Regions from separate parts of the Planococcus sp. BI3 genome, predicted to be linked through region 1. Evidence: predicted binding sites of a transcription regulator. Region 1 holds the regulator's gene; the other holds the start of a gene.
What was found. Region 1 encodes NrdR, which represses ribonucleotide reductase genes. Its sites were predicted from a motif close to AACACNATATATNGTGTT; they were not measured.
Positions count from the first base shown of each region.

Region 2: the regulator NrdR is predicted to act here: its motif matches at 3,882-3,899, upstream of AC1MEO_RS04620 (vitamin B12-dependent ribonucleotide reductase).

Region 1 covers NZ_CM155266.1:1,159,845-1,168,194, reverse strand. The annotation lists gene coaE (dephospho-CoA kinase) at 1-237, shown strand, start outside; gene AC1MEO_RS05910 (glyceraldehyde-3-phosphate dehydrogenase) at 340-1,359, shown strand; gene speD (adenosylmethionine decarboxylase) at 1,676-2,059, shown strand; gene nrdR (transcriptional regulator NrdR) at 2,174-2,650, shown strand; gene AC1MEO_RS05895 (replication initiation and membrane attachment family protein) at 2,662-4,032, shown strand; gene dnaI (primosomal protein DnaI) at 4,033-4,968, shown strand; gene thrS (threonine--tRNA ligase) at 5,701-7,629, shown strand; ribosomal protein L20 leader region at 7,687-7,827, shown strand; gene infC (translation initiation factor IF-3) at 7,911-8,350, shown strand, end outside.
Region 2 covers NZ_CM155266.1:916,420-924,769, reverse strand. The annotation lists gene gcvPA (aminomethyl-transferring glycine dehydrogenase subunit GcvPA) at 1-770, shown strand, start outside; gene gcvPB (aminomethyl-transferring glycine dehydrogenase subunit GcvPB) at 763-2,226, shown strand; gene AC1MEO_RS04630 (rhodanese-like domain-containing protein) at 2,426-2,809, opposite strand; gene AC1MEO_RS04625 (lipoate--protein ligase family protein) at 2,909-3,745, shown strand; gene AC1MEO_RS04620 (vitamin B12-dependent ribonucleotide reductase) at 3,933-6,491, shown strand; gene aroQ (type II 3-dehydroquinate dehydratase) at 6,951-7,391, shown strand; gene AC1MEO_RS04610 (M24 family metallopeptidase) at 7,388-8,350, shown strand, end outside.

The sequences.
Region 1 (8,350 bases):
TTGGTGGACAAGATTCTGGTCGTCAGCGTCACAGAAGAAAACCAGTTTAACCGGCTGATGGAACGGAATGGCCTGACGAAAAAAGAGGCGCAGGCACGCATCAGTTCCCAATTGCCGATGTCCTTAAAAGAAGATGGAGCGGATGCTGTCATCTACAATAATGGATCACTCGATGAAACGAAATGGCAATTAAACAGAATTTTAGACAATTGGCAAGCCAGCCCTGAAAAAGAATAAAAGATAAGCTGTTTTTAAGGTTCTCTAAATAGTTAATTGTGTTATACTATATAAGAAATTAAAAAAATGAGTATAACTTAATTATAAACGGAGGACTCCTACATGACAGTTTCTATTGCAATTAACGGATTTGGCCGTATTGGCCGTATGGTTTTCAGACAAGCGATAATGATGGATGACGTCGTAATTACAGCAATCAACGCCACTTATCCAGCTGAGACCCTTGCGCATTTAATTAAGTATGACACAAATCACGGCACCTTCGCAGGTGACGTATCTTCAGAAGAAGATACATTAATTGTTAACGGGAAACGGGTTCAATTAGTAAGTGAACGCAACCCATTGAATCTGCCATGGAAAGAAATGGGTATTGATATCGTCATCGAAGCAACCGGTAAGTTCAACTCCCGCGAAAAAGCAGCGCTTCATTTGGAAGCAGGAGCAAAAAAAGTAATTCTGACAGCTCCTGGGAAAAAAGAAGACATCACCATTGTCATGGGGGTCAACGACGACAAATTGGATATCGACAAACACGACATCATTTCCAATGCGAGTTGTACGACAAACTGCCTGGCACCGGTCGTAAAAGTGCTGCATGATAAATTCGGGATTGAAAACGGCTTGATGACGACAATCCATTCTTACACGAACGATCAGCAAAATTTGGATAACCCACATAAAGATCTTCGACGTGCCCGTGCATGTGCGCAGTCGATTATTCCTACTTCTACGGGTGCTGCGAAAGCGCTGTCACTGGTGATACCGGAACTGCAGGGCAAACTGCATGGTATGGCTTTGCGGGTACCGACGCCGAACGTGTCCCTAGTTGATCTGGTTGTCGATTTGAAGAGAGACGTGACAATCGAGGAAGTCAATCAGGCTTTTGAGGAAGCATCAGAAAATGGTCTGGAAGGAATCTTGAGCTTGACGATGGAGCCATTGGTTTCTGTAGATTTCAACAGCAATCCGAAATCGGCTATTGTTGATGGGTTATCGACAATGGTGATTGATGGCCGAAAAGTGAAAGTTCTGGCTTGGTACGACAATGAATGGGGTTATTCAGCGCGTGTCATCGATTTGACCAAAAAAGTTGCAAAGGCTTTAGTGCTGGTCTCTAAATAAGGCTAATCACCCCGGTACTCCGGTTTTAAATGGAGAACCGGGGTTTTTTATGGGAAATTTACTGAAAAAAATTCAGCATTAATAAGATATTATTATTGCATTTACAATAAATCCGTTTTATACTATGAATCGTAGTTGAAAAACGGCTACCACTTCTGAATTTCCATCATGCACCTCGGAATTAGGAGCGTAAGATTTTTTATTCACATGACTGCTTAAAGGGTTAGGACCTCTTTGGACTAACTTTCCCCCGTGGTAGTCAACTTTGAATATTTTGCGCACAAAACAAAATGATATCAAAGGGGGAAAACGAACCATGGAAACAATGGGACGTCACGTAATTGCAGAACTTTGGCAGTGTGATTTTGACAAATTAAACGATATGGATTTTATCGAACAAACTTTTGTTGATGCAGCACTCAAATCTGGAGCTGAAGTAAGAGAGGTAGCTTTTCACAAATTCGCACCACAAGGTGTCAGCGGAGTTGTGATCATCTCTGAATCTCACTTAACTATCCACAGCTTCCCGGAACACGGCTACGCCAGTGTAGATGTTTACACTTGCGGCGACTTAGATCCAACAATTGCAGCAAAGTATATCGCAGAAGCGCTAGGGTCAACCTCAAGCGAGCTTGTCGAAATTCCGCGCGGTATGGGTCCAGTCAGTGTTGAAAAATCCAAAGTTTCAGTAACAGTATAATCCATTAAACAAAAAACACGAAAGCAGAGGATAAATTCCTCTGCTTTTTCTATTTTCCTGAAGGATTTTTGTTATACTAGATACACTAGATAGAGAATTTAGGGAGATGTCAAAATGAAATGTCCAGCTTGCCAACATAACGGCACACGTGTTGTCGATTCACGGCCAATAGATGAAATGAAGTCAACCAGAAGGCGCAGGGAATGTGAATTATGTGGATATCGCTTTACCACTTTTGAGAAAGTGGAGGAGATGCCGCTGATCGTCGTCAAAAAGAATGGCTCACGTGAAGAGTTCAGCCGCGAAAAAGTCCTGCGCGGTTTAATTCGTGCATGTGAAAAGCGGCCGGTATCTCTTGAGGCGCTGGAAGAAATGGTCTTTACAATTGAGAAAGACCTTCGCCGGGCAGGCAATCCGGAAGTTAAATCCGAAGATGTCGGGGAATTGGTCATGAACCGCCTGGCAGCAATCGACGAAGTGGCTTATGTCCGCTTTGCCTCTGTATATCGCCAATTCAAAGACATCACTGTTTTTATCGACGAACTGAAGGATTTGCTGAATAAAAGTCCGGAAGACAAGAAAATCGACTAAGGCGGTGACTTATGACTGCATTTTATAAAGAACTACAGCCTGCCGATCCGTATCGTATCCGGTTGCCTTATCCGTTTTCAAATTATGACCGGCAATTGCTGACGCTCCTGTATCAGCCGCTGATCGGTGCTGAAGCCATTGCCTTCTACTTGACGCTGTGGGCGGAAGGGGAAGCTTCGGGGGAAGAGTCGACCCATTACACCTTGATGAACACATTGGGGAATTCTGTCTCGAAAATTTTTGAAGCAAGAATCCAGCTGGAAGCGATTGGATTGCTCAAAACTTACCGGAAAGACAGCGGCAGCCGTTGCTTCATCTATGAATTATGTCCGCCGCTGGATCCGAAAACCTTTTTCATGGATCCGCTGCTGTCGATGTTCCTGTTCAGTAAAATTGGAGAACCTTCCTACCGCAGAGTGCGGGATCGGTTTCTGGTCCACACTGAAATTCCATCCGATTTTGAAGAAGTGTCCCGGACATTCACGGATATTTTTCAGCCGATCCATGCCAAAGCAGGCTATCCGGCTGTTCAGCCCGATCTGCAGGAACGGAAAAAAGGCGGCTATGAAGCCGATGCCGATTTCGACTTCAGGCTGCTTCGACAAGGCCTGTCGGAGCAGCTCGTACCCAAAAGAGTCCTGACTGCAACCATCAAGGATTTTATTCCCAAATTGGCCTACCTCTACGGATGGGGACCATTGGAGATGCAGAAAGTCATCTTGCTGGCTATCGAAGACGATTACAAGTTGACGGTGGAAGGCTTGAAAAAATCGGCATCCGAATATTATAAGTTGACGGTTTCGACTACGGCACCACAGCTTGTTCAAGTGCCTAAAGAAGCTCCAAAGCTGACAGAAGAAGCACCGAAAACAAAACAGGACGAATTGTTGGTCTACTTGGAGACGGCACCGCCGATTCAAGTGCTGCGCGATATTGCAGATGGCAGTGAACCGCTGCCAGCAGATGTCCAACTGGCCAATCAACTGGTCGTTACCCATGGCATGGAGCCGGCAGTGGTCAATGTCCTGCTTCAGTATGTCCTGCTGCGCACCGATATGAAGCTGACCAAAGCCTACGTGGAAAAAATCGCTTCGCATTGGCTGCGTAAAAACGTCACCACTGCTAAAGAAGCGATGGAGCTTGCGCGGGTTGAGCATACGCAGTATATGAAATGGAAGTCTGAAGGCTCCCCGGTCACGGTGGCCAAACCGTTTACTGGCAATGGCAACCGAAAGCCGGTGCGTGAAGAAAAGCTGCCGGAATGGTTCCACAAGAAAGATGAAGCACCAGCCGCCAAGGCAGAGCCGAGAAACGAAAGCCTGGAAGTGGAGAAACAAAAACTTCTTGCGAAACTGGCGTTGAAGAAAGGAAGAGGTGTTTAAATGGAACCGATTCGTGAAACCTTGAAACGTGTGGTCAATGCGCCTGCTTTTTCTGAGCGTTACAGTGAAATGCGCAAAGAAGTTCTGGAACACCCAGGGGTCAAGAAATTCCTGGAAGACCATGCGGAAGAAATTGATACAGCCACTATTGATAGAGGACTTGGAAAGCTATACGAGTATATAGACCAGTCCCATGATTGCAATAAATGCCCAAGCCTGGGCGCCTGCATCAACCACCTCAAAGGTTTTGAACCCAAGCTGGTATTAGAGCGGGGAACCATCGGCATTTCCTATAGCAAATGCCGCTTGAAGGAAGCAAACGATAATAAACGCCATGCTTCTTCATTGATCCACAGCATGTACATGCCAAAAGAAGTCATGCAGGCGACGCTGTCCGGATTTGATCTGGATGACAGCCGTATGGAAGCGTTCCGTGCGGTCGGGGATTTCCTGGATCAAGCAACGGGCCCTGACAACCTGCCTGAAAAAGGATTATACCTTTACGGGCAATTCGGGATCGGCAAGTCGTATTTACTCAGTGCAGTAGCCAACGAACTGGCAGAGATCAACGTCAAATCGGTGCTGGTGTTCGTTCCGGAATTTATGCGGGAAATGAAGCAGGCAATCGGAGACCAGACCTTGCAGGAAAAAGTCGACTACGTCAAAAAGGCGGACGTCCTGATGCTTGATGATATCGGGGCGGAAGCGATGTCCAGTTGGACCCGTGATGAAGTGCTGGGAACAATTCTGCATTACCGGATGTCGGAGAAACTGCCGACGTTCATGTCGTCGAACTTTAGTTATTCTGAACTGGAATATCACTTGACCTATTCGCAGCGCGGCGAAAAAGAAGATTTGAAAGCTGCGCGCATCATGGAACGGATTCGTGCGTTAACCAAACCCGTCAAGCTCGATGGGCGCAACCGACGAAATTAAGCGCCGGAACTATTGCGTTTTGCGTCATTTCGGTTTATAGTAAAAACAATCGAACCAAGATTTTACATGCTTTGACAAGGATATGAGCGGATTTGTACGACTTTCAGAGAGAGAAGCCCTGGCTGCAAGCTTCTTAAGTACCGACAATCCCGTTTACCCCCTTCGAGCAGCAGCTGTGAACAGTCTCCTCAGTAGCAGCTGACGGAACCGGCCCGTTAGCCGATGCAGAGCTTCATTCCGAACGGATCTGTCCGTTTTGAATAGAAGAAGGGTGGAACCGCGAGCTAAAGCTTCGTCCCTTTTGGGATGGGGCTTTTTTTTGTGGGAAAAAAGAAAAGCGAAAATGGCCGTTTTGCTCTGACAGGCATAAGACAGACCGGCAATGTGGCGTTCTCTGCCACATAGTTGGGTTGGCTTATGACCCGAGGAGCAGGCCATTGCAGCTGGCCAAAGAAAAGCGGAAGCGGCCGTTTAGAGGAACGTAAGCTAAGTGCGCGACTTCCTGTCGCAACGCTTACATGATCCGCATCCTGCGGACCTCCGACAGGCATAAGACAGACCGACAATGTGGCGTTCTCTGCCACATAGTTGGGTTGGCTTATGACCCGAGAATCTGGCCGCTGGAGCTGGACAAAGAAAAGCGGAAGCGGCCGCTTAAGCAAAAAGGAAATGCCTGGCCAGACCCTGTGGCATAGGCATTTTCAACAGATTTTATTAAAAGGAGAGATTGGCATGGCAGACATGATTAAACTAAAATTCCCTGACGGAGCAGTAAAAGAGTTTGAGCGGGGCACAACTACTGAAGAAATCGCACAATCAATCAGCCCAGGATTGCGCAAAAAAGCATTAGCAGGCAAAGTAGGCGATCAATTGGTCGACTTGCGCGCACCATTGAAAGAAGATGGAGACATTGCCATCATCACTCCTGAATCGGATGAGGGGCTGGAAGTTTTACGCCACAGCACTGCGCATCTTTTGGCACAAGCGATCAAGCGGATATATCCTGATGCCAAACTTGGTGTTGGCCCCGTCATTGAAAACGGCTTTTATTACGATATCGATACAGCGTCGGCGATCACTTCAGAAGATTTGCCGTTGATTGAAAAAGAAATGAAGAAGATCATCAACGAAAACGTTGAAATCATTCGCCATGATGTCACACGTGCAGAAGCGCAAGAACGTTTCGCGGCGATTGAAGATCAATATAAATTGGAACTTCTTGAAGCGATTCCGGAAGATGATCAAGTATCCATCTATGAGCAAGGCGACTTTTTCGACCTTTGCCGAGGCATTCATGTCCCATCGACCGGCAAATTGAAAGAGTTTAAATTATTGAGTGTTGCCGGTGCGTACTGGAGAGGGAACAGCGATAACAAGATGCTTCAGCGCATCTACGGAACTGCCTTCTTCAAAAAGGAAGATTTGAAAGCGCATCTTGAGATGTTGGAAGAAGCGAAAGAACGCGACCACCGCAAAATTGGGAAAGAATTGAATTTATTCATGAACTCCCAAAAAGTCGGCCAAGGATTGCCGATGTGGCTTCCAAAAGGCGCAACAATCCGCCGCATCATCGAACGTTATATTGTCGACAAAGAAGAGCGTTTGGGCTATGACCACGTCTATACTCCGGTCATGGGCAGCGTGGAATTGTATAAGACAAGCGGACATTGGGACCATTACCAGGACGATATGTTCCCGGTCATGAAAATGGACAACGAGGAATTGGTTTTGCGTCCGATGAACTGCCCGCATCATATGATGATTTTCAAACAGGGCATCCATTCGTATCGCCAGCTGCCAATTCGCATTGCGGAACTAGGGCTTATGCACCGCTATGAAATGTCTGGCGCATTATCAGGACTGCAGCGAGTTCGCGGAATGACATTGAATGATGCTCATATCTTCGTCCGTCCAGACCAAATCAAAGAAGAATTTAAACGCGTCGTTAATCTTGTGGTCGAAGTCTATAAGGATTTCGACATCAAAGATTATTCATTCCGTTTGTCTTACCGCGATCCAGCGGATAAAGAAAAATACTTTGACGACGACGCCATGTGGAACCGTGCACAGGCCATGCTGAAAGAAGCGATGGATGAGCTGGAAATCGATTATACAGAAGTCGAAGGCGAAGCCGCATTCTACGGACCAAAAGTGGACGTTCAAGTGAAGACAGCTCTTGGCAAAGAAGAAACGTTGTCGACTGTCCAGCTTGATTTCCTATTGCCTGAACGTTTCGACCTGTCGTATATCGGGGAAGATGGCAAGCAGCATCGCCCGGTCGTTATCCATCGTGGCGTTGTTTCAACAATGGAGCGCTTTGTCGCATTCCTGATCGAAGAATACAAAGGGGCGTTCCCGACATGGCTCGCGCCAGTTCAAGTGGAAATGATTCCGGTATCGCTTGATGCCCACAGTGACTACACAAAAGAGTTGCAGGAAAAACTGCAAAATCATAAAATCCGTGTAGACATTGACGAGCGGGATGAAAAACTTGGCTATAAGATCCGTGAAGCGCAAATGCAGAAAGTGCCTTATATGCTCGTCATCGGCGACAAGGAACTGGAAGACGGTTCGGTCAATGTCCGGAAATACGGCGAACAGAAATCCGAAAGTATGCCATTCGACGACTTTGTAAAACTGGTTCAAAGCGAACTTCGCTAGAATGGTTGACAGGTCCAAAGGCACGTGCTACTATGAATAAGGTTATAGAATACTTATATGTGCAAGCAGGAGCACCCGCTTCTCACCTGATCGACCGATTGTTGGCAGGTATACACGATTGACTTTTACACGCAGAAAGAAGCGTGTTGTCATATTTGCGGGTGGACCTCTGTGGTCCATCCGCTTTTGTTTTGATCGGAACCCTGTAAACCGGTTCGGCCGGTTCACACATTTAAGCTATTCGCGACACTATCCGGAGGTGGATTACTATTAGCAAAGACATTAATGTAAATGACGGTATTCGTGCACGTGAGTTGCGAGTTATTGATCAAAATGGTGAACAACTTGGCATCAAAACGCGTATCGAAGCACTTGAAATTGCAGCTCGTGTCAACTTGGATCTTGTTCTTGTGGCTCCTCAAGCTAAGCCGCCGGTTGCTCGTATCATGGACCATGGTAAGTTCAAGTTTGAGCAGCAGAAGAAAGATCGTGAAATCCGTAAAAATCAGAAAGTGATTGTCGTCAAAGAAGTACGCTTAAGCCCTTCAATTGACGATCACGATTTCGACACGAAACTTCGCAATGCGATCAAGTTCCTTGAAAAAGGCGACAAAGTAAAAGCTTCTATTCGTTTTAAAGGCCGTGCGATTACGCACAAAGAAATCGGACAACGTGTCCTTGAACGTTTCGCAGAAGCGTGCAAAGAAGTTGCAACGGTTGA
Region 2 (8,350 bases), 240 kb from region 1:
AGATGATCGATGAAAACGTCGCAACCGTGATGATCCAATACCCGAACTTCTTCGGACAGGTTGAAAACCTGAAGGAAATCGAACCGATTGTCCATGAAGCCGGCGCGTTATTTTCTGTTTCTTCCAATCCGTTGGCGCTTGGGGCGCTGACTTCTCCGGGTCAGCTCGGAGCAGACATTACAGTAGGCGATGCACAGCCTTTCGGTATTCCGGAAGCATACGGCGGGCCTCATTGTGGTTATTTCGCCGTCACAAAAAAATTGATGCGTAAAGTACCGGGCCGTTTAGTCGGTGAAACGACGGATGAAGAAGGCCGCCGTGGATTTGTGTTGACCTTGCAGGCGCGTGAACAGCATATCCGCCGCGACAAAGCAACGTCCAATATCTGTTCGAACCAGGCCTTGAATGCATTGGCTGCATCGGTTGCCATGACGGCACTCGGAAAAGTCGGCACACAGGAAATCGCCAAACAGAATATTATCAAAACGCATTATATGAAACAGCAATTGAAAGGAGCGGGCCTTGAAATTGCATTTGAAGGCGCGCATTTCAATGAAATCGTTGTAAAAACGAAAGAACCTGTCAAACAGTTGAACGACCGCCTGTTTGAAAACGACATGATCGGCGGCTATGATCTTGGATTGAGCTATGAAGAGTTTAAAGGCCATATGCTGGTTGCCGTCACTGAACAACGGACAAAAGAAGAAATTGATGCATTCGTGCAGGAAATAGCTGCTAAAGTGCAGGAAGTGGGGGCTACTCATGCATAAGGACAACCAAGCGTTAATTTTTGAATTGACCAAAGAAGGACGTGTCGGCTACAGCCTGCCGACGCTTGACGTACCGGAAGTCGACTTGAGCGAGCTCTTGCCGGCTGAATTGATCCGCACGGAGGCAGCTGAACTGCCTGAAGTATCGGAACTTGATATTATGCGCCATTACACAGCTTTATCCAACCGTAACCACGGGGTGGATTCCGGTTTCTATCCACTGGGCTCATGCACCATGAAATACAATCCGAAAATCAACGAAACCGTTGCGCGTTTCCCTGGATTCGCAAACATCCATCCGTTGCAGGATGAAAAAACCGTTCAAGGGGCTCTAGCTTTGATGTTTGATTTGCAGGAGCATCTGAAAGAAATCACCGGCATGGACGAAGTCACGCTGCAGCCAGCGGCGGGTGCACACGGTGAATGGACCGGATTGATGATGATCCGTGCCTACCACGAGGCACGAGGCGACTTGAAGCGAACGAAAGTTATCGTTCCCGATTCGGCGCATGGCACCAACCCGGCGTCAGCGACCGTTGCCGGATTCGAAACTGTAACTGTTAAATCGAGCGACCAGGGACTTGTGGATCTTGAGGACCTGAAGCGCGTTGTCGGAGACGATACGGCGGCGTTGATGCTGACAAATCCGAATACGCTTGGTCTTTTTGAAGAGCAGATTATGGAAATGGCAGCGATCATCCATGGCGTCGGCGGCAAGTTGTATTATGACGGCGCCAATCTCAACGCAGTTATGTCAAAAGCACGTCCGGGAGATATGGGCTTTGACGTGGTTCACTTGAACCTGCACAAGACTTTCACTGGACCTCACGGCGGCGGCGGACCTGGATCTGGCCCAGTCGGCGTGAAAAATGACTTGCTTCCCTATTTGCCGAAACCGGTATTGGTGAAAAAAGACGATGCCTATACGTTCGACTATGACCGTCCGGATTCAATCGGCCGTGTCAAACCTTTCTATGGCAACTTCGGAATCAATGTTCGGGCCTACACGTATATCCGCTCTATGGGGCCGGATGGCCTGAAGGCAGTGACGGAATATGCGGTATTGAATGCCAACTACATGATGCGCAGACTGCAGCCTCATTTCGATTTGCCGTACGACCGCCATTGCAAGCATGAATTCGTATTGAGCGGCCGCCGCCAGAAGAAACTGGGTGTCCGTACATTGGATATGGCAAAACGCCTGCTTGACTTCGGCTACCATCCGCCAACGATCTACTTCCCGTTGAATGTGGAAGAGGGCATGATGATCGAACCGACGGAAACGGAATCCAAAGAAACTTTGGATGCGTTCATCGATGCGATGATCCAAATCGCGAAAGAAGTGGAAGAAAATCCTGAAATCGTCCAAAATGCACCGCATACTACGGTAATCAACCGTTTGGATGAAACAAAAGCGGCACGCCACCCTGTGCTTCGCTACTACAAAGCTGAATAGAATCTCAAAAAAGGCGTGGGGGCTGTTCAGCCTCCACGCCTTTTTTTATGGCCACCAGTAAAAATGAGGGACAATTCCAGGGTTTTTCGGTCAATTTTTTCTGTGCGCTTTTTTATTTCTGCAGTCCTCACTGAATTTCAATTGGAGTAAGAGAAGAAAGGGGGAAAAAACCCTTCCACTGCTGGAAGGGTTTTGGGATTTAGGCTTTGGATTTAATCTTTCCAGTCCATTGCTTGAACCCGCCTTGCAGCTGGAACAAGTGATTGTATCCTTTTTTCTTCAGGAAGATTGCAACGCGGCCACTGCGTGCTCCATTCTGGTCATATAAATAGACCGGCTTGTCCGAACGGATTTCCTTGTAGCGCTGGCGCAATTGTGATTGCGGAATATTGCGTGCCCCCAGAATATGGCCAGCCGCAAAATCTTTCGGCTCGCGCACGTCGATCAATTGGGCTTTTCGGTAGCCTTCGATAAATTGTTCCTGTGTCAGGTTAGTGACAGCTTTTTTGATGCGGAAATAAGAAATTACCGCGTAAATGATGATTGCCAAAACGATGGCGATCGTGATGTACAGAAATTCCAATGTTCTTGCCCCTTTCTCATCTTCCTTTATTATAAGAGAAGAGATGACGGATATTCAATGCCAATGTTACACTAATTATCGGAAATAGGAGGCGATCTTGTGAAATATCCAAAATGGGTTTTTATAAATTCAGGTGCAAGCAGTCCTTCGTTCAATATGGCGCTTGACGAAGCCCTGCTGACATGGCATAGTGAAGGGCTGATTCCACCGGTCATCCGTTTTTACAGCTGGGAACCAGCTGCGCTGTCGATCGGTTATTTTCAAAAAGTTGAAAAGGAAATTGACATGGAAGCCGTCAACCGGCTTGGCCTTGGATTTGTCCGCCGTCCGACAGGAGGCAGAGGTGTTCTCCATGAGCATGAGCTTACATATAGCATCATCGTCAGTGAAAATTATCCGGACATGCCGGAAACAGTTACAGAAGCTTATCGTGTATTAAGCGAAGGTTTATTGGAAGGCTTTAAAAATCTCGGGCTGGACGCTTATTTCTCTGTGCCGGATACAGATGAAAAGCGCGCTGATTTGAAAAAACCGAAATCGGCTGTTTGTTTTGATGCGCCGAGCTGGTATGAGATGGTCGTTGAAGGGAAAAAAGTGGCAGGCAGTGCACAAACGCGCCAAAAAGGTGTCATTTTACAGCATGGGGCCATTTTGATCGATTTGGATGCCGAGAAGTTGCTGTCGGTTTTCAAATTTTCAAGCGAACAAGCCAAAGAGCGGATGCGCGTCAAAATCCCTGAAAAAGCGGTATCGATCAATTCCCTGCGCAAGGAGCCAGCCGATGTGGAAGAATGCATCCATGCCTTTAGAGCTGGATTCGAACAGGCACTGGCAATCGAGTTGGAGCCCTATACATTGTCGGAACAACAGTTCGCAGATGTCAAGGCTTTGGAGGAAAAAAAATACGCGAATATTGAGTGGAATTTCCGCGTGTGAGAGTCTTTTGGCTCATTTTAAGGATTTCCAAAGCTGGAAACGCTGGTAAATATAGCTTTCCACTGCCTGCGGAATTTGCAGCAGAAAATTGTTATTGAAAACGAGTTTCAATATGTAGTATGCTGGGAATTGAAGTAATACTATATATAGTATCCAACTCCATATAATACAAAGGAGGAATTGTCAAATGGTTTCCGCCACACAATCCCAATACTCATTAAATTCAAAAGCATTAAACGAAGATATCAAGACGTTCCCGCAAGTGCATGCAATTACTCCGGATATGAAAATAACGCATAAAGGTGTATCACGCCTCGTGATGATCGACCGTTATTCTTTTAAGGATACTGAGAAAAAGACACTCAAAGCTGGCGATTTTGTTGTATTGACTGTCAAAGAAGATCCGAAATTCCCGGCCCGCGGCCTTGGCTATATCGTATCTATTGATGAGCAGTCCAATAAAGCACAGGTTTGGATCGAGGAAAACTACAGAAGTGCAATCGATAATCCGAAAGAACAGGAAGCGGGGATTGTTAATCGCCCGATCGAAGTGATTGAGAAGCCGCTGGAAGTGTTTTACGAGCAGATTGCCAAGCGCAATGCAACCGGTCTTGCTTCGGTGGAGAAAACTCCTGAAAAACGCCAGGAATGGTTTGAGAAATTCTACCAGCAATTGGTTGGATTGAAATTCATTCCAGCTGGCCGTGTGCTTTACGGAGCAGGTGCAGATACCGATGTGACGTATTTCAACTGTTACGTCATGCCGTTTGTAGCCGATTCTCGCGAAGGCATCTCCGATCACCGCAAACAAGTGATGGAAATCATGAGCCGTGGTGGCGGTGTCGGCACCAATGGATCGACGCTTCGTCCACGCAATACACTGGCGCGCGGAGTTAACGGCAAATCCTCCGGCTCTGTATCGTGGTTGGATGATATCGCCAAACTGACGCATCTTGTTGAACAGGGCGGATCACGCCGTGGGGCGCAGATGATCATGCTTGCAGACTGGCATCCGGATATCGCAGAATTCATTATTTCAAAAATGCAGAATCCACGTATTTTGCGCTATTTGATTGAAAATACAAAAGATGAGACCATCAAAAAATTGGCTCACGATAAACTGAAATTCAAGCCTTTGACAGAGCAGGAAGATGCGATGTATCAAGGGATCCTAAATTACCGGACGATCCCGGGAATGGGTGGATTCAATGAAAAAATCATGCGGGATGCTGAAACGAAATTGCGTGATGGCGGAACTTATACGGTCCATAATGAAGAATTTTTGACAGGTGCCAATATTTCAGTCACATTGACAAGTGACTTCATGACAGCCGTTGAAAACGATGCAGATTTCGATCTGCGCTTCCCGGCAGTGGAATCTTATTCTAAAGAAGAAATGGCCATCTACAATGAACAGTGGCAGGAAGTCGGCGATGTCCGTGAATGGGAACGCATGGGGCATGGTGTCCGCGTCTACCGCACGATGAAAGCGCGTGAGCTATGGAACCTGATCAATATCTGCGCGACCTACTCAGCAGAGCCAGGCATTTTCTTCATTGATAATGCCAATGAAAAAACAAACGCTGCGGCATACGGACAGAAAGTTGTTGCGACAAACCCTTGCGGCGAACAGCCTTTGGCACCGTATTCTGTCTGCAACCTGGCTGCGGTCAACTTGGCCCAGTTCGCAGATCCAAAAACGAAAAAAGTCGATTTTGAAGCTTTGAAGGAAACCGTGCGTGTCGGCGTCCGGATGCAGGACAATGTCATTGACGCCACTCCATATTTCCTGGAGGAAAATCAGGTGCAGGCACTTGGCGAACGCCGTGTCGGCCTTGGCGTCATGGGACTTGCCGATCTGTTGATCTATTGTGACAAGGAATATGGCTCTCCGGAAGGCAATGACCTTGTTGATGAAATCTTCAAGACAATCGCAACGGCAGCTTATGAGGTATCGACTGAATTGGCAGCAGAACGCGGCAGTTTCCCGTTCCTTATCGGCAAAACCGATGATGAAACGGCAGCACTCCGCAAAGCTTTCACCCAAACCGGATTTATGAAGGATATGCCGGAACATGTACGTGAAGCGATACTGGAAAAAGGTATCCGCAATTCACATCTATTGACGGTTGCACCGACAGGATCTACCGGAACCATGGTTGGTGTTTCAACTGGACTTGAACCCTATTATTCATTTACCTACTACCGCAGCGGCCGTCTTGGGAAATTCATCGAGGTGAAAGCTGACATCGTCAGCGAATACTTGAAGAACAATCCGGAAGCGGATGAAGAAAACCTGCCGAAGGCATTTGTTACGTCGATGCAACTGGCTCCTGAAGCACATGCGGATGTCCAGTGCATCATCCAACGTTGGATCGATTCATCCATCTCGAAAACTGTAAACGCACCACGCGGCTACACAGTCGAACAGGTGGAAGGTGTCTATGAACGTCTGTACAAAGGCGGAGCAAAAGGCGGTACGGTTTATGTCGACGGCAGCCGGGACTCACAGGTCCTGACATTGAAAGCTGAAGACAATACCTTTGAAGAAGAGGAACGTCCGGAAGAAGCGAGCAAGCGTCCGATCGTCCTAGTCGACACGATTCAGGATATCCGTTCTACCAATGTCAGCATCGGTTCAGAAGTGGGCGATACATGCCCAGTCTGCCGTCAGGGGACAGTGGAAGAAATGGGCGGCTGCAATACCTGCACCAACTGCAACGCTCAATTGAAATGCGGATTATAAGATGAACAGCGCGATGGCCAAATGGCCATCGCGCTTTTTTTATGCGTGTATATAACGGAGCCCTCTTAAGGATATGGGTTAAGTTAGGGTTGCGGCCGGAAGTCGTGCTTTTAGCTTACGTTCCTTTAGCCGGGCGCTTCCGCATTTCGGTGTCCAGCTGCAGCAGCCAACTCTTTGGGTCATAAGCCAACCCAGCTGCGTGGCAAAGAGCGCCACACTGCTGGTCTGTCTTATGCCCGGCAGAGCTACACGGCCGTTTCCGCATTTCAGTGTCCAGCTGCAGCAGCCAGTCCCTCGAGTCGCTTCAGGCTCACCGACAATGGCAAAGGGCGCCATTACCGGTGAGCCTTCCAGCGCTTGTCGGGGCTAAACGGCTGCTTCCGCCTTTCTTAAACAGTTGCTCGATTGTTCCGATATGTTAAAATAATGAAGAATGTGTCAGGGGAAGGAGAAGGTTGAATGCGTGTGCTGGTCTTGAACGGCCCTAATTTAAACCGTCTGGGCAAGCGGGAGAAAGAAGCTTACGGAACATTTACGCTGGAAGAATTGGAACAGGATCTGGTGGAATTTTCCTACCATCACGATATCGAATTGATTTGCCGGCAGTCCAATCATGAAGGGGAATTGATCGACTGGATCCACGGGGCTGGTGATGATGCGCTGTCTGGCATCGTTTTGAATGCCGGAGCCTATACGCATACGAGCATCGCTATACGCGACGCAATTGCCGCTATCGAGGTCCCTGTAATCGAAGTACATATATCAAATGTCCACAAGCGGGAAGAATTCCGCCACCATTCGTATATTTCTCCAGTCACCATCGGGCAGATTGTCGGATTTGGGCAGGACGTTTACAAATTGGCGCTGCAGGCGTTGATTTTAAGACAAGAGAGAGGATGAACACATTGAAACTTCAAAAATTACGCACTGAAATGAAACAACGGGATATCGAGGCGCTGCTTGTCACCAGCCCCTTTAATCTGCGCTACATAACTGAATTCACCGGAACAGCCGGACTGGCAATTGTCACACAGGAAAAGGCGGTTTTCATCACGGATTTCCGGTATACAGAACAAGCCAGTGTCCAGGTCAAAGAGTTTGAAGTGGTCCAGGCGAAGAAAAATCTGATGGACGAAGCGGTGCAGACGGTTCACTCTTTAGGCATCCAAACACTCACTTTTGAACAGGATTATATGACCTATGCAACGGCAGTCCAGTATAAAGAGAAAGTAGAAGTGGAAATGGAGCCCGTCAGCAATCTGATAGAAAAGATTCGCATGGTCAAAACGCCGGAAGAAGTGGTTATCCTCAAAGCAGCCGCCAAAATTGCGGATGATGCCTTTGAACATATTTGCGGATACATTCGTCCGGGGCTAACGGAGCTGGAAGTATCCAATGAATTGGAATTCTTTATGAGAAAAGAGGGGGCAACTTCATCGAGTTTCGATATCATTGTGGCTTCGGGACTGCGTTCGGCACTGCCGCATGGCGTCGCGACGGATAAAGTCATTGAAAAAGGCGATATGATCACGCTGGATTTTGGAGCACTTTATAATGGTTATATTTCGGACATCACCCGCACGGTCGCGGTCGGCGAACCTTCTGGGCAGATGAAGGAAATCTATGATATTGTATTAAAGGCGCAAGAATTAGGCGTGGAGAAAATTGGTCCGGGCATGAGTGGCATTGAAGCGGATGCGATTGCGCGTGATTACATCAAGTCAAGGGGCTATGGTGAAGCATTCGGCCATTCAACAGGGCATGGCATCGGTTTGGAAGTTCACGAAAGCCCAGGCCTGTCATCTAGAACGGAAACGGTTCTGGAGCCGGGTATGGCCGTAACGGTGGAACCGGGAATT